Regions from separate parts of the Methylobacterium sp. WCS2018Hpa-22 genome, predicted to be linked through region 3. Evidence: predicted binding sites of a transcription regulator. Region 3 holds the regulator's gene; each other region holds the start of a gene.
The links. The regulator HrcA, encoded in region 3, represses chaperone genes, less so after heat shock. The targets are predictions, from matches to a motif close to GTTAGCACTCNCNNNNNGNGAGTGCTAAC.
Positions count from the first base shown of each region.

Region 1: the regulator HrcA is predicted to act here: its motif matches at 5,022-5,050, upstream of groES (co-chaperone GroES).
Region 2: the regulator HrcA is predicted to act here: its motif matches at 4,854-4,882, upstream of groES (co-chaperone GroES).

Region 1 is NZ_JAVTJA010000005.1:189,520-196,533, forward strand. Features, by position in the region: gene RQI43_RS08870 (hypothetical protein) at 3-266, opposite strand; gene RQI43_RS08875 (calcium-binding protein) at 623-1,789, opposite strand; tRNA gene RQI43_RS08880 (tRNA-Ser) at 2,472-2,561, shown strand; gene RQI43_RS08885 (3'-5' exonuclease) at 2,921-3,814, shown strand; gene RQI43_RS08890 (GNAT family N-acetyltransferase) at 3,865-4,281, opposite strand; gene RQI43_RS08895 (DUF6489 family protein) at 4,581-4,838, shown strand; gene groES (co-chaperone GroES) at 5,152-5,439, shown strand; gene groL (chaperonin GroEL) at 5,535-7,014, shown strand, end outside.
Region 2 is NZ_JAVTJA010000005.1:60,498-67,511, reverse strand. Features, by position in the region: gene RQI43_RS08245 (heterodisulfide reductase-related iron-sulfur binding cluster) at 1-633, opposite strand, end outside; gene RQI43_RS08240 (FAD-binding protein) at 908-2,095, opposite strand; gene RQI43_RS08235 (polysaccharide biosynthesis C-terminal domain-containing protein) at 2,184-3,632, opposite strand; gene RQI43_RS08230 (magnesium transporter CorA family protein) at 3,735-4,736, opposite strand; gene groES (co-chaperone GroES) at 4,951-5,238, shown strand; gene groL (chaperonin GroEL) at 5,332-6,975, shown strand.
Region 3 is NZ_JAVTJA010000002.1:69,237-76,250, forward strand. Features, by position in the region: gene rph (ribonuclease PH) at 1-169, opposite strand, end outside; gene RQI43_RS02815 (hypothetical protein) at 294-614, opposite strand; gene RQI43_RS02820 (glutamine synthetase beta-grasp domain-containing protein) at 1,105-2,145, shown strand; gene RQI43_RS02825 (glutaminase) at 2,341-3,282, opposite strand; gene hrcA (heat-inducible transcriptional repressor HrcA) at 3,503-4,597, shown strand; gene RQI43_RS02835 (DUF1236 domain-containing protein) at 5,172-5,570, opposite strand; gene RQI43_RS02840 (hypothetical protein) at 5,537-5,971, opposite strand; gene RQI43_RS02845 (MFS family transporter) at 6,388-7,014, shown strand, end outside.

The sequences.
Region 1 (7,014 bases), on a different contig from region 3:
GATCAGCGATCGCGGGTCTTGGTGGTCCGGCTATCCTGCGTCTTGTTACCATCGGCTGCCGGAGAGCCACCGGGGACTCCGGTATTTCCCGATCCGCCGCCGCGCTCGCCGCCCGTCATCTCCTTGCCGGTCTCGACCTTCTGACCTTCGGCCCCCGTTGGAGCCCCGCTGGCGCCCGGCGACCCTGTACCCTGTTGAGCCGTTGCGGTCCCGACCGGGACCATGCCGAGTAGAGCGACGAGTGCGAGCAAGCGAATGTTCGACATAGGCATTCTCCGTTACTGACGGCGGTCAATAAATACTCATCCTTCATGTTCCAAACCTAATGAATACTAAGCAAAATTTAAGGATTTGCGCGAAAATACATATACCTATGTTTATCATGGTGCCAAAGTGTCATTCATGACTTGCGAGAAACGACGGGGCTTCCGTGATGCTTTCACCGCGCAGATCGAAGCCTCCGGAGGCCCGGCCCATGGACCCGTCCAAAGCCATCCCCGACTCTTCTCATGCTCGGCGCATTCGGGCGACGCCGGAAACCCGCCGCGGCCTGAGCCGGGCGGGTTGACGGCTCGGGACGGAGCCGTGCGGTGGGGCGGAGATCTCGCGGCCAGTCTCGCCGTCACGCGCCGAAGAGGAACAGGTCGTCCTGAGCCATTTTGAGGTCGGCGAGGTGGACGTCGTGCAGGATGATTTTGTTGCTGCTCTCGACGCCGCGGAACGTCACCAGCGTATCCTGCCCGCCATTCATCGAACGGAACATGAGATCGCCGGACTCCACACCCGCGATGGCCACAGCGATGCGATCGTTCTCGACATCGAGGCCATAGAGGTTGTCGCGGCCAAAACCCGCGGTGAAGACGAACAGGTCCTCTCCCGAATTGGCGAACAGCTTGTCGGCATCCGCGCCGCCCCCGATCGTCGCTCCACCCGCACCGGCCTTGATGCGATCGTTGCCGGAATCGCCGTGCAGTGCGCTCGGTGCCACGGAGCTTCCGACAAGTACGTCATTGCCTTCGCCGCCGGTTGCGTGGCCGCCCCGCATGCCGAGGGTGATGACATCGTTCCCACCCTCTCCGGCGAAGCTGGGCAATCCGGTCGTCCCTTTGAGAACATCGTCGCCGTCGCCGCCCCTGATAGAGACGTATCCACCACCTGCGATGATCGTGTCGGCATCCTGAGTGCCGACGATCGTGCCCGGAAGTCCGATCTTGCTGGTTTGGATGATAGTCACGCCCGCCGTGACGGCGGAGAGGTCCAATTCGGAGCCCGCACCGAGATGAATGGTCTCGACATTCTGCAGCGTATCGTCGGTGAAGACGAAACTGTCTCCTCCCTGCAGGAACAGTTTGTCCATGCCGGCATCGCCGTGAACGCTCGCGCCTGCCTCCCTTACGACGAGGCGGTCGTCGCCGTCACCGCCCCAGAACGTGTCGGCCCCGCCCATGCCGCGTATCGTGTCGTCGCCCGCACCACCGCGAAGAATGTCGTCTCCCACGCCGCCCTGAATGATGTCATCGAAATCATGCCCATTCAGCGTCACATTTCCAGTAGTATCGGAGAAATTTATGTTGAAACTGACTTTATATTGTTCAAGGATATAATCTTCCGACAGATTGTTGATGCCATTATAGAGCTGTGAAATCACATTCCCATAGGGATCGTTGTTGATCTGACCGCGAAATTTGTACTTTGCGCCGTCATCGTCATAGATCGCGTTCGATATCGATATCGCAAGGCTCGCGTTAGGATCGAATTCAATGCCGTACGTATACTTGATCGAAGGCATGTCCCGCTCCTCGCTGCATCGCAACGTTCAGGTCGATGCACGACGAAAACTCGCCAGGATCTCGTCGCAATCTGCCGTTTCTAGAAACCAGATGCGAAGTGATGCGGCAATTGCATAAAAAGGACTAGAAACCGGAGAGCCGCTATCCAACTAGTCTATCTGGGAAGGCGTCTTACAAGCCGACACGCCCGTCCATGGAATGCTCGGCAAACCACGCCCCTCGAGCCTTCGCTGGACGGGCAAACCGGAACGGACCTTCAACGGAAGGGACATCAGCAAACGGCAGGACACGGTCTGTTCATCCGGGCCTGCCGAAGCGAGCGCCGACGACCAAACGAACCACTCGGTCTTATCCCCACGCTCGACGACGGGACCGGCAATGACGGGCCACGCTCGAGCCCCCGCGATGCGCAATGCGCCTGATCGCGCAAAACCCGCCGCATGGCGGTCTAAGACCCCCTCGCGTGGCGGTCCAAGCCCCCCTCGCATGGCGCAACGCATGCCGCGTTCCGATGCGCCCGCCCGGTGCCATTGAGACACAGGTACACCGGAGCAATCGCGAAATCGGACGTTTCCTCACCCGATCGGTGCTCTGGTCCCTTGCACGCCGAGAACGCGGCTTGTACAGCACGCCACTCGCGCATCGCCGCCGCCTCTTTGGCTGGCATCGACGTGTGAGACTGGAGGGGTGGCCGAGTGGTTGAAGGCGCACGCCTGGAAAGTGTGTATACCGGAAACGGTATCGCGGGTTCGAATCCCGCTCCCTCCGCCATTTGACCAAGCCAAATCATTGCAATCGCTGCGGAATTTGGCCTGACGACGAGCGACCACCCCCAATTCACCCCACATTTTGTATCGGCTTGTGTCGGCTAAAGCTGGATTTTGCTGGACTTCGCCTCGCGCACGCGAGGCCGAGCGCTTGAAGAGCGTGGCAGCGTTATTGCGGGTAAGCCGTAGGGCCGCATGGCCGCTCTGCCTTTGGGGGCATGAACCCTGGCACATGCTAATTTTCTCGGCACCGAGGCTCAGCACGTCGAGTTGAGCCAACGCAACCGTGTCTTTCCACGAGCGGGACGCAGCCCCTAGATGCCATGCGACGGTGAGTCTGAAGGCAAGGACACGGTAGCGGTGATGCACCCCCTCGACAGCATTGCTTCTGTGCTGGAGAGCACAGGCGAATACCGCGTGCTTAGGAGGGTCGGACCGTTCGTCGATTGCACCGATCAGCCGACCGAGCCTACGTTCATTGGACTGATCCTCGATACCGAAACAACCGGGGTCGATCACACGCACGACGAGGTGATCGAGCTTGGCATGATCAAGTTCGAGTACGGAGCGAGCGGCCGCATCTACCGGGTGCTCCAGGTCTTCAACCAACTCCAAGAGCCGCAGAAGCCGATTCCGCCAGAGATCACGCGACTGACCGGCATCACGGACGCTGACGTGGCCGGTCAACGGATTAATGACGCGGCGGTACAAGCGATGGCTGGCGATGCCGTCGTGGTGATCGCCCATAACGCAAGCTTCGACCGCCAGTTTTGTGAGAGCCGCTGGCCGATCTTCGTTGAGAAGAACTGGGCTTGCACTTGCCATCAAGTGCCATGGCGTGACGAAGGCCACGAGGGCATGAAGCTCGGCTACCTGCTGACCGATTACGGTTTCTTCCATAAGGGCCACCGTGCCATCGACGATTGCCATGCCCTTCGTGCACTGCTGGCAGCCCCCCTGAAGACATCCGGTCGGCTTGCGCTGGCGTGCCTGCTCGAAACCGCGCGCAAGCCCAGTCTTCGCATTTGGGCCGCTGGCTCACCCATCGCAACGAAGGACGTCCTGAAAGCTCGTAGCTATCGCTGGAGCAGTCGGAGGCGGTGCTGGTATATCGACATCGAAGAAGAGCGGTCCGACATTGAGCGCTGCTTCCTAAGCCAGGAAATATTTCAGGGGGAAGTGATCGACCTCCCCACCGAACGCATCACGGCGCGTGATCGGTTCTCCATAAGGGTAAACCCCGAAGCATCGGACTAACTGCCTGAGCTGAGCCAACGCAAACTAGAGCTCCATCGCGTGGCTCGCAGTCAACGATACGTGGCGAAACCGTTGGCGTTTTCCATTTCGAAGCGTCGATGCCGGCGACCTGAGCTATCGATTTGCCTATCCTCATCCACTACGGCGAAGCCCCGAGCTTTGTAGAACTGCACGGCAGAAACATTCTGCGCGAAGACGTGAAGCCAAAGGATCTGGTGACGATCTTGTGCCGCCTGCAGGAGGGCCGATGCCACACCCCGGCTGACATGTGGGAGGTCTACGTACAATGCTGAAATGTAATCTCCGTCATCCACGGTAATGAAGGCAATCACGGAACTATCCACCTCTGCAATCAGGGTTTCCGGGCGGCTCAGCAGAAGTGCGAGATGCTGGCGAGCCTTTATTTGCTCGCTGCTATCTAAGAATGAATGGGAAGTGTGGAAGGTCCGTTCGAAGACCGCGAGCACAGTAGCCTGGTCATCTCCGCACCTGTAGGGTCGTATGTGCATTTATTTCGTGCCCCCTATTCATTGTACAATCCTATAGACTGAACCGACGAGAAATCTTCAGCTGTACTAGAAACGTTTCTGGTGCTGGCTACTTGAGCCTGTGGCCCGCTTCAAATTCGGTGCCGCCGGGAAGGTCTGCCGCCCGGACCCATCGTTCCTATGGGTGGCCTCGCAAGCACCTTGAGCCTTACACAGGCACATGCTTCACCAATGGAACGCATTTCAACGGCGTTGAGGTTTTGGGGGAGATTCACGAGATGAAAGTCACGGTTGAGGTGGATTGTACTCCGGAAGAGGCGAGGCAGTTTATGGGGCTTCCAGACGTCAAGCCGATGCAGGCGGCCGTTATGGCTGAGATGGAAAAACGGGTTCTAGACGAAATGAACCGCTTTTCACCTGAGGCGCTCCTGAAAAGCTGGATGACGCTGATTCCTCAAAGCTCGGAGCAAATGCAGGCTGCCTTCACGAAGTTGTTTCCGCAAGGCTCAGCAGGCAGCAAGCCACGTGCAAAGTAGGAGCATCAACGAAGGGCTTTTCATAGTTCGCGTTTCCGCGGGACGCGAGAAGCTGCAAAAGGCTCACTATCGACGATGGGTTCAAGGGGCGCTTGTGTCGTATTATGGCCTGCCTGATTTCTCACCCATCGCAGATTCCGTTCAATGTGATTGGGTGCGGGCAAACATACTGCAACGAGGCTCGTTAGCACTCTCGCTGATTAAGTGCTAAGCCTCGGCCGCGGGGTAAGCTGTGGAATCTCGGACAGCTGCCTCCCCTGCGATACCGCGCCCTACCGGCGACGGTTGATCGCTAGGAAACCGGATCCAAAACATGAAGTTTCGCCCTCTGCACGACCGTGTCGTCGTCCGCCGCATCGAAGGTGAGGAGAAGACCAAGGGCGGTATCATCATCCCGGATACCGTAAAGGAGAAGCCGCAAGAGGGCGAGGTCATCGCCGTCGGGCCCGGCGCTCGGGACGAATCAGGGCGCATCAACGCTCCCGACGTGAAAGCCGGTGACCGCGTGCTGTTCGGCAAGTGGTCCGGCACCGAGGTCAAGATCGACGGTCAGGACCTTCTGATCATGAAGGAATCCGACATCATGGGCGTCGTCGCCTAGGTCGGTTGCGTCGCTCGCAAACCCGATGACCTGCTCTTTCGAGGCGCCCGCTGTGGCGTGCCTCAGGGCCTTACATCACTGAAGAGATCACCCCCATGGCTGCCAAAGACGTTCGTTTCTCCGTCGATGCCCGCGAGAAAATGTTGCGCGGTGTCGAGCTTCTTGCCAGCGCCGTGAAGGTCACGCTGGGGCCCAAGGGTCGCAACGTCGTCATCGAGAAGAGCTACGGCGCGCCCCGCATCACCAAGGACGGCGTCACCGTCGCCAAGGAGATCGAACTCGCCGATAAGTTCGAAAACATGGGCGCTCAGATGGTGCGCGAAGTGGCTTCGAAGTCGAGCGACATCGCTGGTGACGGCACCACAACGGCAACCGTGCTGGCTGCCTCCATCGTCCGCGAGGGCGTGAAGTACGTGGCCGCCGGCATGAACCCAATGGACCTAAAGCGTGGCATCGACCTCGCTGTTGCTGCGGTCGTGAAAGATATCGGCGAGCGTGCCCGCAAGGTGGCCTCCTCCGAGGAGATCGCCCAGGTAGGCACGATCTCTGCCAATGGCGACAAGGAAATCGGCGAGATGATCGCTCACGCCATGGAGAAGGTTGGCAAGGAGGGCGTCATCACCGTAGAGGAAGCCAAGACCGCCGAGACCGAGCTCGACGTCGTCGAGGGTATGCAGTTCGACCGTGGCTATCTCTCGCCGTACTTCGTGACGAACCCCGAGAAGATGATGGCGGATCTCGAGGATCCGTACATCCTTATCCACGAAAAGAAGCTCGGTTCTCTCCAGGCGCTTTTGCCAATCCTTGAGGCTGTGGTGCAGACGGGCAAGCCGCTACTCATCATTGCCGAGGATATCGAGGGCGAGGCGCTCGCCACCCTCGTGGTGAACAAGCTGCGCGGCGGCCTCAAGGTCGCCGCTGTGAAGGCTCCGGGCTTTGGTGACCGTCGCAAGGCCATGCTCGAAGACATTGCCCTGCTGACCAAGGGCCAGATGATCGCCGAGGATCTCGGAATCAAACTCGAGAACGTCACCCTTGAGATGCTGGGCCACGCCAAGCGGGTACGCATCGACAAAGAGACCACCACGATCATCGACGGTGCCGGCGACAAGGCCGACATCGAAGCACGTGTGGCGCAGATCAAGGCGCAGATCGAGGACACCACCTCGGACTACGACCGTGAGAAGCTCCAGGAGCGGCAGGCCAAGCTCGCCGGCGGCGTCGCCGTCATTCGCGTCGGCGGCTCGACCGAGATCGAGGTCAAGGAGAAGAAGGACCGCGTTGATGATGCGCTTCATGCGACCCGTGCGGCGGTCGAGGAAGGCATCGTGCCTGGCGGCGGCGTGGCGCTCCTTCGCGCCAAGGCGGCGGCTCAGGGCCTCACCAACGACAATCCTGACGTCCAGGCCGGCATTAAGATCGTCCTGAAGGCGCTTGAAGCTCCGATCCGTCAGATCGCCCAGAACTCGGGCGTCGAAGGCTCGATTGTGGTCGGGAAGATCCTTGCCAACTCATCGGCGACTTATGGCTTCAACGCCCAGACCGAGGAGTACGTTGACATGCTCCAGGCCGGTA
Region 2 (7,014 bases), on a different contig from region 3:
GCAGCCGCGCAGGAGGGCGACCCGGCCGGCGCGGGCGGGTGCGACCTCGCCCTGAAGCAGGGCGCTGGCTTCCCGCGCGCGGTTGTCGGCGAGGAAGGTGCCGGGCCGGTCATTGATGGTGCGGTTCGGCAGGAGCGCGGGGGCGAGGTCGAGCATCGCCGCGAGGCGGTTGCCGACGCGGGGCAACTGCGCGACGAGGGGCCGGAACGGCGAGCCGATCTTGGCGGCGAGAAGCGCGAGGCGGAAGCGGTTCGGATAGGGCAGCACGAAGGCGAGCACGCTGCGCAGGAGTCTGTCGCTCAAGGGCCGGCGATAGGTCTCCTCGATATGCGTGCGGGCATGATCCACGAGGTGCATGTAATGCACACCGGACGGACAGGTCGTCATGCAGGACAGGCAGGAGAGGCAGCGGTCGACATGCTTGACCACTTCGGGCGTCGCCGGTTTGCCGCCTTCCAGCATGTCCTTGATGAGGTAGATGCGGCCGCGCGGGGAATCGAGTTCGTCGCCGAGGAGGAGATAGGTCGGGCAGGTCGCAGTGCAGAATCCGCAATGCACGCAAGTACGCAGGATCTTTTCCGAAGCGGCCATCGCCGGGTCGGCAAGCTGCGTCAGGCTAAAATTGGTCTGCACGGCGTTTCCTCAGGGTCCCGATATCGTTATTCTTGCTGGGTGGTCTGTCGCCGCCCAGCGCTGTTTCAAGCAGCTTAGAGAAAATTTCGGCGGAAGCCGAGCCTTGGAACGGCTCTAAAACTCCGCACACCCGGCGGGGATAGCGCGAAAGCCATTCAGGATCATGAGGCCGCTGCGGGTGAGATTGTCGCGGTCAACGTTTGGGCCGGATGCTGAAAGCTTGGTTCTGGCATCGGGCGAGAACCGGATCGCCGGGGCGGGAACCGTACGGGGGTCAGATGCCAGCATACATCCGTCCGGGATTGAAAACCCCCTTCGGATCGTGCGCCGCCTTGATCCCGGCCGTCATACGAAGCAGCGGATCTGACAGAGGCTCGAAGACGGCGGTCGCCGCGCGTACCGCATCCGGTGCCCGCACCAGGGTGGCGTGCCCGCCGGTGGTGCGGAGGACGTCGCGGATGGTCTCGGCGCCGGCATCGCCCTCGGCCGAGGTGGCCAGCCAGACGAGGCCGCCGCCCCAATCGTAGAACCAACGCGCCTGACGCTGCGCCGCGATGGCGGCTGTGACCGCAGGACCCTGCATCGGTGCGGTGGAAATTCGCCAGACGGCGGATGCGCGCGGTTCCGTCAGTGGGATGACATCGCGGATCGCAGCCCACAGAACGGCTCCGATCTCGCCCTCAATGATCTCCGGCTCTCCGAACCGCCTGAGGAGCTTGCGCAATTCGCCGAGGCGGTAATCGAGGGATTCCGAGAAACCTTCAAGGCGCATCAGAGTGCGCGGGCTCGGCCCGTCGAGGCCGCTCGGCAGGTGAGCCGCACCCGTGAGTTCGAACGGCGATCCGAGGGCGGCACTGAGAGCGGCCACCGCCGTCGCATCGTCGAGGCCGGAGAAGGCCAAGGTCGTCACCCGTTCCTGGACGGGAAGCACCTTGAATGTCACCTCGGTGAGCAGGCCGAGAGTGCCCCACGAGCCCGCCATGAGCTTGACGAGGTCGAGGCCGGTGACGTTCTTCATCACCCGCCCGCCCGATTTGATGGCCTCGCCGCGCCCGTTGACGAAGCGGACGCCGATGAGGCTGTCGCGGGCCGCTCCCGCATTGATCCGGCGCGGTCCCGCATTGTTGGTCGCTGCCACGGCACCGAAGGTCGGCTCCCCGGCCGAGCCCATCAGGATGCGATGGTCCATCGGCTCGAAGGGCAGCATCTGGCCGCGTTCCGCCAGCAAGGCCTGGACCTGCGCGAGGGGAGTTCCGGCCCGGGCGGCGACCACCATCTCGGCCGGCTCGTAGAGGGTGATCCCAGTCAGACGAAGGGAAGAGAGGGTGGCTTCGTCCTGGGCGGGGCGGCCGATCGCGGCCTTGGTTCCCCCACCGACGAGCCGCATCGGCTCGGACCGGCCGGCGGCGTCGGCGACGATGGCTTGTGCCTCGCCCTCGTCCTGAGGCTCGTATGACCGCATCGTTTCCTGCCCGCTGCGATGCTCGACGGCATCTTCAGACGACCATATGCGGGAAGGGACGCCCCGCTTTCAAGCGGTGCGTTCTGTCTCACGCCGCCGGGGTGACGGCGCGCTGCCGCAGATAGGTTGTCACGAGGCCGCGTAATCCGGCGATGTCAAACACCGCAACGAGCAGGGCATAGACCAGCACACCGAGAGGCAGGCAGATGGCGAGTGCCATGGCCGGATCCATGTGCCTGAACGGTGCCAGGCAGGCCATCATCGCCAGGGTGGCGGTACAGGCGGCAAAGATCTCCCACCAGTCGATCCGCAGGCGCTCCGGACCCGCGAGGGCCCGGACTGCGAGCCAGAGCGTCGAGGCGACGAGGCCGGCGCTCTGCGCCATGGCGATGCCGGGAGCGCCGAAATGCGCGGGGAGGACGACCAGGCAGATGGCATTCACGGCAAGGCCGACAAGGGCGGCAGCGATGACCGGCACCGTCTTGCGCCGGATCTGGAAGATCGGGTTGAGCCCGAAATTGAGCAATGTGCCGCAGAGCAGGCCGGGGATGAGGATCAGCGCATAGAGGGCGAAGGGGCCGCGATAAGCCTCCGGCACGACGAGCCCTTGGAGTGCCGGTAGCACAGCCCAGAGCCCGCCGGCGCAAGGCACCATGAGCGCCACCACGATGGCCGCATTTCGGCCGATCTGGGCCTCGGCCGCCACATGGCCCTCGTGCTCGTCCACCCGCACGGCGAGCTGGAACAGGATGAGGTCCAAGGCCGTGCCGATCATGCTGAGGCTGCGCGAGGCGACATCCGCCGCCAGGGTGAAATAACCGGCCTCCGCCAAGCCGAACGACATGGCGATGGCGCTACGGTTGAGGAACGGCGTGATCTGGTAGATCGCGTTCGCCACGATCAGCGGAAGCCCGTAGGCGCGAAACAGCCGCCAGGTCTCCCCCATCCGAACGCGGACGATCGGCACGGGCGGATCGAGCAGCGGCTTGCGAAGTATCACGACGGGTAGAAACTGGCTGAGCCCGCAAGCGACCAGCACCCAGAGCGGCTGCGGAAACAGCCAGGCTGCGCCCGCCATGAGCAGGAATGACAGGCCGTTCTTGATGAAGGTGAGCTTGAGATAGAGGCCCCCGTCGAATCGCGCGCGAGTGAGGGCTGCGTGATAATCGAACAGGCCGATGCCGAAGGCGGCGAGGCCAGCCCCCGCCGCGATGGCGAAACGGCCCTCCCTGTTCATTTCCACAGTCGCGCCGACGACGGCGCAGAGAGCCGATGCGACCAGGAGGAGGACGGCCAGGATGGCGTAGGCCCGGTCCAGCCCATGGCGGATCCAAGGTTCCTCGCGCCGGACGCGATTGGAATAGAACCGTGTCGCCGACAGCCGCAGCCACTCGAAGACCAGGGTGTTGAGCACCACGGCACCCGTGGTGGCGAGGCCGAACAGGCCGAAATCCGCCGGCCCCATGAGCTTGGCCAGAAGGAGGCCGAGGCCGAAATTGAGCCCGGCATTCAGGATGAAGGCGACGATTACGGCCATGCGGTCGACTCTGGTCGCCGGATTGCCGGCGATGCTCCCAATCCTTGCGCGCTGGGCCGAAAAGATTTCCCTAAACCCCGAAAACGCTCGATCGAACGCGCGTCAGAACCAGCCGCGCAGCTTGAAGAAGACGATGGGGATGATCGCGCTGATGACGATCAGCGACAGACCATAGGGATAGCCATAGGCCCAGTCGAGTTCCGGCATGTGCTTGAAGTTCATGCCGTACATCGACGCGATCAGGGTCGGCGGCACGCCCACTACCGAGACGACGGTGAGCACGCGAAACGTGTTGTTCTGCTCGATGTTGATGAGGCCGAGAGTGGCGTCGAGCAGGAACTGGACGTTTTCCGACAAGCGGATCTCGAACTCGTCGAGGGAGGCGATGTCCCGGCGCAGGGTCTCGAAGCGCGGCATCTCCGTGGCGCCGAGCAGGTGCTCGCACTCCCCTGCAACGAACGGGAGTATGCGCTCGAGGCCGAGCAGGCTCGAGCGGATCTTGCCGAGCGCCTTGCCCCGCCGACCGACGCTGCGGAGGATGCGGCGCAGCGCCAGGTCGCGGCGGCGCGGGGTCTTGCCGGAGTCGCCGGCGACGCCCCCTGCCCTCACGTCGAAGTCGAAGATCCGGGTCGAGAGCGCGTCGAGATCGGCGCCCATCTCCTCCAGGGCGTCGGCGAGGCTGTCCACTAGCTCCTCCACCAAGAGGAGGAAGATCTCGGTGCCGGTCTGGCAAGCGCCGTCACCGTCGCCGATGCGCTTCTTGACCTCCTCGAAGGCGCGCAGCTCATTGAACCTGACGGTGATGAGCCGGTCCCGGGTCAGGACGAAGCCGAGCGGGGTCAGCTGCGAATCCACCTTGTCGAAGGTGATCATCGGTGTGGAGAGCGAAAGACCGTTCTTGAGCCGGCGCAGGCGGCTCGAGTTCTCGACCTCGCTCAGAGCCTTTCGCGAGGGGACGCGCAGGCCGGTGGCGGCCTCGATATGCTCCGCTTCCTCGGCACTCGGATCGTTGAGGTCGATCCAGATCGCATGGCTCGGCACGCCGCCGCCATTGGCTGCGCCGGAATGCTCGACCGCGCCTTGCGGTCCCTGAAGGCTGATCATGGGGTGATTGTCATCCGTCTGTCAGCGACCGGAGAGCAGAACATGCTGCGCAAACGCGGCATGACGCGTCGTCCGCGTCTTGACTCGCAAGGAGCTTGAGCCTACCTCCGCCCTTGCTTTGGCACTCTTCGCTCGGGAGTGCTAACAGCCTGGGTTGGGCGAGCCCTTCGGCCGCATCAACGCCATCCATGAATTTGAAGCAAGAGGGCAGCTCATGAAGTTCCGTCCGCTGCACGACCGTGTCGTCGTCCGCCGTATCGAAGGCGAAGAGAAGACCAAGGGGGGCATCATCATCCCCGATACCGCCAAGGAGAAGCCGCAAGAGGGCGAGATCGTCGCCGTCGGCCCTGGCGCCCGTGACGAGGCCGGCCGCGTGAACCCGCTCGACGTCAAGGCCGGTGACCGCGTCCTGTTCGGCAAGTGGTCCGGCACCGAAGTGAAGATCGACGGTCAGGACCTCCTGATCATGAAGGAATCCGACATCATGGGCGTCGTCGCCTAAAGCGACCCGGCCCTCTTCCTTCTTCCATTCGAGCCTTTCGAGCGCGCCCTTCGGTGAGCGCCTCAAGGCTCTCAACCTGATGAGGATCTATACATGGCAGCGAAAGAAGTACGCTTCGGCTCAGATGCCCGCGAGAAGATGCTCCGCGGCGTCGACATCCTCGCGGATGCCGTCAAGGTGACCCTCGGCCCCAAGGGCCGTAACGTCGTCATCGAGAAGTCCTTCGGCGCTCCGCGCATCACCAAGGACGGCGTCACCGTCGCCAAGGAGATCGAGCTCGCCGACAAGTTCGAGAACATGGGCGCCCAGATGGTGCGCGAAGTGGCCTCGAAGACCAACGACATCGCTGGCGACGGCACCACCACCGCCACCGTCCTGGCCCAGGCCATCGTCCGTGAAGGCGCCAAGTACGTCGCCGCCGGCATGAACCCGATGGACCTGAAGCGCGGCATCGACCTCGCCACCACTGCTGCCGTGAAGGACATCACGAGCCGCGCCAAGAAGGTCGCCTCGTCCGAGGAAGTTGCCCAGGTCGGCACCATCTCGGCCAATGGCGACAAGGAAATCGGCGAGATGATCGCCCACGCCATGCAGAAGGTCGGCAACGAGGGTGTCATCACCGTCGAGGAAGCCAAGACCGCCGAGACCGAGCTCGACGTCGTCGAGGGCATGCAGTTCGACCGCGGCTACCTCTCCCCGTACTTCATTACGAACGCGGAGAAGATGGTCGCCGAGCTCGAGGACCCCTACATCCTCATCCACGAGAAGAAGCTCTCGTCGCTCCAGGCGATGCTGCCGGTTCTCGAGGCCGTGGTGCAGACCGGTAAGCCGCTCGTTATCATCGCCGAGGACATCGAGGGTGAGGCTCTCGCCACACTCGTCGTTAACAAGCTGCGCGGTGGCCTCAAGGTCGCTGCCGTCAAGGCTCCGGGCTTCGGCGATCGCCGCAAGGCCATGCTTGAGGACATCGCGATCCTGACCCAGGGTCAGATGATCGCCGAGGACCTCGGCATCAAGCTGGAGAACGTTACCCTCCCGATGCTCGGCCGCGCCAAGCGCATCCGCATCGAGAAGGAGACCACCACGATCATCGACGGTCTCGGCGAGAAGGCGGACATCGAAGCCCGCGTCGGCCAGATCAAGGCGCAGATCGAGGAGACCACCTCGGACTACGACCGTGAGAAGCTCCAGGAGCGCCTGGCCAAGCTCGCCGGCGGCGTCGCGGTCATCCGCGTCGGCGGCGCGACCGAGGTCGAGGTCAAGGAAAAGAAGGACCGCGTCGACGACGCGCTCAACGCCACCCGCGCTGCGGTGGAAGAAGGCATCGTCCCCGGCGGCGGCACCGCCCTCCTCCGTGCCCGTGAGGCCGTCCGCGCTCTCCAGAGCGACAATCCGGACGTCCAGGCCGGCATCAAGATCGTGCTGAAGGCCCTCGAGGCCCCGATCCGCCAGATCGCCGCCAACTCGGGCGTCGAAGGCTCGATCGTGGTCGGCAAGATCACCGACAACACCTCTTCGATCACCTACGGCTTCAACGCCCAGACCGAAGAGTATGTCGACATGATCCAGGCCGGCATCGTCGACCCGGCCAAGGTCGTGCGCACCGCTCTGCAGGACGCCTCCTCGATCGCCGGCCTCCTCGTCACCACCGAGGCCATGATCGCCGATGCTCCGAAGAAGGACAGCGGCGCTCCCCAGATGCCGGGCGGCGGCGGCATGGGCGGCATGGACTTCTAAGTCGTCCCTATCGTCACGTGGAATGGATGCTCTCGCGGT
Region 3 (7,014 bases):
CTTTTCCCGAGCCGCGCAGCCATGGCGGACCGCGCTCTTCGAGGGAGGCGGTGCAAAGAACTTTCGTTTGACCGAACGTCACGAGGCACGAACCCTCGGCATAACGGGCGACGGAGCGCTCCAGAGTCACGTTGCGCAATTCGTCGTTCGCGCGCTTCGAGGGCCGCATGGGCACTCTCCTTGGTCGGGTTCCGGGATGGTCGTCCGGGCTCTTAGGCCGCGGTCCGGCTACCGGCAAGCGCAGCGAGGTAAGGTAGGCGCGCGCCTCGCGGCGCGCACCCCAAACTCGGGCCTCAGTAGCGGTAGAAGCGGCGGTGATGATGGCCGAAATGGCGGCGGTGATGGTGATGACCGAAGCGACGACCGTAATGATGGCCGAAATGGCGACCGCGATGATGGCCGAAATGGCGGCGATGATGCCGGCCGTGGTGGCGCCAGTGTCCGCCGCCGTATTGAACCTCGGTGGCGGCCGCGTTCGCCGCGCCGGCGACTTCGCTGGATACCGCCATCGGTGCGGCTTCAGCACCACGGGGCGTTCCCAGGATCATCGCGCCCACCAGGGCGACCACGATGGCGAAGGTCTTCGCCATGGCGGACAGGGTTGGGTTCTTCATCAGGACGGGCTCCGTTTGACAGATATTTGTTTCGTCGACCGCTGGGTGCGGATGCGGTGCAACGCATGCTCGACGGAAAACGCCGCACGACCTGGCGAGATTATATATTTTTTGTTTCGGGATTAAGCAGGGGCCGATCAGAATAAGGCTTATATTCCTTTAAGTTCGTCGAGCCTCCATCCTCGCTCGACAGAATCCGCCGGAATGAGCGAGCGGTGATCGTCCCTACGCCCGCTAGAATCATAATTCGAACTCGTTGCTCTCCCATTCGGGTGCCTCAGGTTGGCAGGTAGCCGGCATATTCCAGACCGTCGTCCCTGCCATGTCACTATCTCTCATCGCCTACGCTCTCCACGGAACGCACAGCCATCAACCGTCCGTGCAAGTCATTGGCATGAGATATGCTAACGGCGAATCCGGCTACGAACGGCCGCGAACGATGTGAGGGGAAACCCGGCTGTCGGATCGCTTGAGGTACGAGAGGCTCGAAATGACGAAATATAAGCTCGAGTATCTATGGCTCGATGGATACACGCCGGTGCCGAACCTGCGTGGCAAGACCCAGATCAAGGAATTCGATGGCTTCCCGACCCTTGAGCAGCTTCCGCTGTGGGGCTTCGATGGCAGCTCGACGATGCAGGCCGAGGGCGGCAGCTCCGACTGTATGCTGAAGCCTGTGCGCCACTTCCCCGATAGCACTCGCAAGAATGGCGTCCTCGTTCTCTGTGAAGTGATGATGCCGGACGGCGTCACCCCGCACGTCTCGAACAAGCGCGCAACCATCCTCGATGATGACGGCGCCTGGTTCGGCTTCGAGCAAGAGTATTTCTTCTACAAGGACGGACGCCCCCTCGGCTTCCCCGCCACCGGCTACCCTGCCCCGCAGGGTCCCTATTATTGTGGCGTCGGCTATAAGGAAGTCGGCAGCATCGCTCGCAAGATCGTCGAGGAACATCTCGACCTGTGCCTCGATGCCGGTATCAACCACGAGGGCATCAACGCCGAGGTGGCCAAGGGCCAGTGGGAATTCCAGATCTTCGGCAAGGGTTCCAAGAAAGCCGCCGACGAGATGTGGGTCGCTCGCTACCTTCTCCAGCGCCTGTGCGAGACCTACGAGATCGATGTCGAGTACCATTGCAAGCCGCTCGGTGCGACGGATTGGAACGGCTCCGGCATGCACGCGAACTTCTCTACGGAGCACCTGCGCACGGTGGGCGGCAAGGCCTATTTCGAAGCGCTCATGGCAGCGTTCAAGGAAAACCTGGACGACCACATCGCGGTCTACGGGCCTGACAACCACATGCGGTTGACCGGCAAGCACGAGACCGCTGCGATCAACGAGTTCAGCTATGGCGTCGCCGATCGTGGTGCCTCGATCCGGGTGCCCCACAGCTTCGTCAACAATGAGTACAAGGGCTACTTGGAAGACCGCCGTCCCAACAGCCAGGGGGACCCCTACCAGATCGCCTCGCAGATCCTGAAGACGATCGCGACGGTTTCAACCGCCGACGAGGCGAAAGCGGCCGCCTAAATATTAGGCAGACAATTAAGGCTTTTGCGCCAATTATAATCGATGCCTGTCGCAGGGTCTGCGGCAGGCATTCTTTTTTGCTCATTTGGAAGGCAAGCGGGTCTCAATGAACAAGTCGCTTGGCTACCTCGGTGCAACACACTTCTTTTCGCCTACATCACGATGGGGCGTAGGGGATTACCGTCCCTACTGAGTTCACGCGCCGAAGATCGACCAGCCAAGGCGCCGAGTGAGCATCTCGAGGGCGATCCGGCCGAGATGCGAATTACCGGATGCGTCGAGGCCCGGCGACCATACCGCGATCGACGCTTTTTCGGGGGCCACCGCGATAATTCCGCCGCCGACGCCACTTTTGCCGGGAAGGCCAACACGATAAGCGAATTCGCCGGACCCGTCGTAGTGACCGCAAGTCAGCATGACTGCGTTGATACGCTTGGCGCGCTCCGGAGAGACCACGGAATGCCCGGTGAGAGGGTTGCGGCCGGAATGAGCGAGGAAGCGGCTCGCCGTGGCTAGCTGCCGGCACGACATGCCGATGGCGCAATGATGGAAATAAACACCCAGGGTGAAATCGACCGGGTTATCGATATTGCCGAAGGATTTCATGTAGTTGGCAAGCGCGATATTACGGAAACCCGTGCGCAGCTCGGAGGCGGCCACCGCCTCGTCAATGGTAATGGTCGGGTCCTGGGCGAGGAACTGCATGAAGCGCAGGATTTCACCAAGCGCTTCCCGGGGCTGGTGGCCCGACAGTATCGTGTCGGTCACCGCGATGGCACCGGCATTGATGAACGGATTGCGGGGGATGCCGCGCTCACGCTCGAGCTGGACAATGGAGTTGAAAGGACTGCCGGACGGCTCGCGACCGACTCGGCGCCAGAGCCGATCTCCCGCCATGCCGAGGGCCAGAGTCAGCGTGAACACCTTCGAGATACTTTGGATCGAGAATGAAGTGTCGCTGTCACCTGCTGCCGCCACATGCCCGTCAGCATCGATGACGACAATTCCGAAGGCCTTCGGATCGACACGGGCGAGTTCCGGGATGTAGGTGGCGACCTCACCTCGGTCTGGCCGGTCAGCCATCTCCTCGGCGATTTCTCTGACGACGGTATCAAGGTCGGGCACGGCGTCGCTCATCTGCGAGGAAACGGGTATCGATGCGAGCCAAGACGGAACCCGCATGCCTCCGCCACGGCGCCATCCGACAGATGGCGGAGTTTCGCGGCCGGCCGCACCGCGACGCAAAGGGCATTCCTTTTGGACGAAGCGGATTGCCGGAGAACAACGTCGATGCCGCGGGCCTAGAGGTTGTGCGCGAGGGCAGAGCCGGACACAATCGCCGCTCAGGAAGAACCCATTGAACGATCGCCCCCGCCCCTTCTCTTCTCAGCAGCTCCAGCCCCTCGCCACTCTAAACGAGCGCACACGCGAGATCTTTCGACAGATCGTGGAGAGCTACCTCACGACGGGCGAACCTGTAGGATCCCGCAACCTCGCGCGCATCCTGCCCATGGCGCTGTCGCCGGCCTCGATCCGCAATGTCATGGCGGATCTGGAGCATTCTGGCCTGATCTTCGCGCCTCACACATCCGCCGGCCGACTTCCGACGGAAATGGGCCTGCGCTTCTTTGTCGATGCCATGCTGGAGATCGGCGATGTCGGGCGCGAGGAGCAGGAGCGGATCGAGGCCCAGATGCGTGCCGCCGCATCTGGCCACACATTCGAAAGCGCTTTGGCCGAGGCCTCGACGCTGCTGTCCGGAATTTCCCGGGGAGCAGGCGTCGTGCTCACCACTAAGACAAACGTGCACCTGAAACACATCGAATTCGTCCGGCTCGATCCAGCCCGCGCCCTCGTCGTACTGGTGTCGGATGACGGTTCGGTGGAGAACCGCCTCCTGGATCTGCCCCCGGGCCTTCCGGCCAGCGCCCTGCAGGAAGCCTCCAACTACCTCAATGCCCGCCTTCATGGACGCACACTGGGAGGCTTGCGCGCCGAGATCGAGGCCGGCCGCGAGGCGATGAAGCGCGAACTAGACGTCATTACCGAGCGCCTGGTGGACGCGGGCCTAGCCACCACCGTCGGGCCGTCCGACGCACGTCAATTAATCGTGCGCGGCCAAGCCAACCTTCTCGACGACCTGCGCGCGGTGGAGGATCTCGAACGCATCCGCCTACTCTTCAACGACCTTGAAACGCAAAAGGATGTGATCGAACTGCTCTCCCGCGCCGAGGGTGGAGAAGGAGTGCGCATCTTCATCGGCTCGGAGAATAAACTGTTCTCGCTTTCCGGCTCGTCGATGATCGCCGCACCTTTCCGGGACGGTTCTCAGAAAATCGTCGGCGTCGTCGGTGTCATCGGCCCGACGAGACTTAACTACGCGCGGATCGTGCCGATGGTGGATTACACTGCTCGGGTAGTCTCGAAGATGCTCGACCGCAACGGGCGCTGAGCGTCATTGCGTTCATCTCACCGGACAAGACTTCGCTTCTTAGAGAAAGCTCTACCACGACTTGAAGGAAACTGGACCAATGGTCGACGACGCCCCTGCTTCAGGGATTAATGTCGAGACACTGGAGACCTTCATTCGAAGTTCGGCCCATAAGTAGCCAACGGCCTGCTGAAAGGCCTTGACTTAGCTGCCCTCCTGCTGGAAAGCGAAACTCGCTGCGATCACTCGCATAGAAGTCTCAGTCTTTCACCTCGCTGTGATCTTGCCATGCGCCCGCGTCAGGCGCAGCCTGAGAATAACGTTCTCAACCTAGCCTGTTGCACTCATGTGGCGCTGCAGAGTTTAGTAAGAGGAAGAGGCCCAACCTCGCAGGTCGTTTGATACGCGGACCAAACATAAGCCCTTGCCTGAAACATCCAGGCTCCGGATCGCTGATGACAGCTTGTCCGGAGCCTGGAGTCTGTTCTCACGTCACCACTTCGATCCGGCAAAACATCAAGCGCTACGGTTCACAATTCGACAGCGTATGCGCTTCGCCAGAAGAAGTTCCCCTCAAGGACACCACAGATGAAGATCAACCGCGGATGACGTCCACAATCTCATAGGTGTCCGGGTCAACGATGACGATGTCGTCGTCGACAAGTACGTATCTGTAATCTTCGTATTCGGGCACGATCTGCACGATGTCAGGCGGCAGGTCGTAGAGAGTGTAGCTTCGGGCGATTGCAGTCCCCACCGTCAGAGCGAAAGCACCAGCGGCGAGACGGGGGATCCCGCGACGAAGTACGCTCTGGCGAAATTCTGTACGCTGCGGAGCACCCAGTCGGCCATAAGCCCCGCGCACGGCGCCGCTATCGCCTCGGCCCGCACGATCTCGACGCCCGGCTCGATCACCCCGGTCGCTGTCGCTCCTCTCGCCACGATCCGCTTTGCCATCCTTCAGGCCGCGATCGGCCTTGCCGCTTCCGTCCATCCGCTCATCACGATCGGCCCTGCCGTCTCGATCAGACTTGCCGTCTCGATCAGACTTGCCGTCTCGATCCGGCCGGGCTGCGGGATCGCTCCTGCTGCCAGCACTCGGGCGTTCGCCCTGCTCCATGCGGCCATTTCGTTCGCCGCCAGCATCACCGCCTCGCTCCATTCCAGCCGCGCCACCGCGCTCACCCGCAGGGCCGCCGCGATCCCCCGAGGCACCACCGCGTTCCATACCACCTGCGGCTCCACCACGCTCGGCTCCGCCGCCACCGGCGCCCCGCATGCCGGCGCCACCAGCCGATCCGGCACCACCTGCGCCACCGCCGGGCGCACCGGCGCCTGCCGCTGCGCCGCCACCCGCACCGCCACCTGCTCCAGGCCCACCTTGGGCGAAAGCACTCGCCGCACCGACGACGAGAACGGCAGCCGTCACCGTACTCCGCAAGAGCTTGCTCATGTCAGTCAGTCCATCTCTTGGTTGATTGCTGACGCCACGCGGCGCCGACGCGAAGCCGAAACGGAAAGACTGCCAAAACCGTTCCGCGAATTAAAACTACTTCCCACGTTGTCTTCACACCGCACAGGCAACTTAAGCCCAAGCTTCACGGTATCGGACTTCCAAGTATTTCCACTTGGAGACGACGATGACGTACCTTTGCCATGGCGGGAAGGGCGACGGGGATGAGGGAATGGCTGACATTTGCAGCCTGCTGTAGGAAAGCCGCGTTGAGGCGCTTGTGAATTCTCCGTCGCCGCTTAACGTCGCCGACCAAGAGGCCCAGGTAGGGCCCCGACAAGGATGGTAGGGAGTGCCCATGTCCGACGCTATCGCGATCGATCCTTCGAAGCCTGACGATCCGGAAGACCGCCGTCGGCGGATATTCGCCATCGTGGGCTCGTCGTCGGGTAATCTCGTCGAGTGGTTCGACTTTTATTGCTACGCCTTCTTTGCCCTCTATTTTGCGCCGGTCTTCTTTCCCGAAGGCGACGATACCAGTCAGCTCCTGAAATCCGCCGCCGTGTTCGCGGTCGGATTCTTCATGCGCCCCATCGGTGGTTGGTTGTTCGGCCGTATCGCCGATCGCCTTGGCCGCAAGACCTCGATGATGATCTCGGTGCTGATGATGTGCGGCGGATCGCTCATGATCGCCGTGCTGCCGACCTATGCCAGTGTGGGGCACTGGGCTCCCGCCCTGCTCCTGCTCGCACGTATGATCCAGGGCCTTTCCGTGGGCGGCGAGTACGGCACCAGCGCCACCTACATGAGCGAGGTCGCCCTGAAGGGTCAGCGTGGATTCTTCGCCTCGTTCCAGTACGTTACCCTAATCGGCGGACAGCTTCTGGCCTCGCTGGTGCTGATCATTCTGCAGAGCTTCCTCACCGCCCAGCAGCTCACTGCCTGGGGCTGGCGTATCCCGTTCTTCATCGGTGCGATGGCGGCC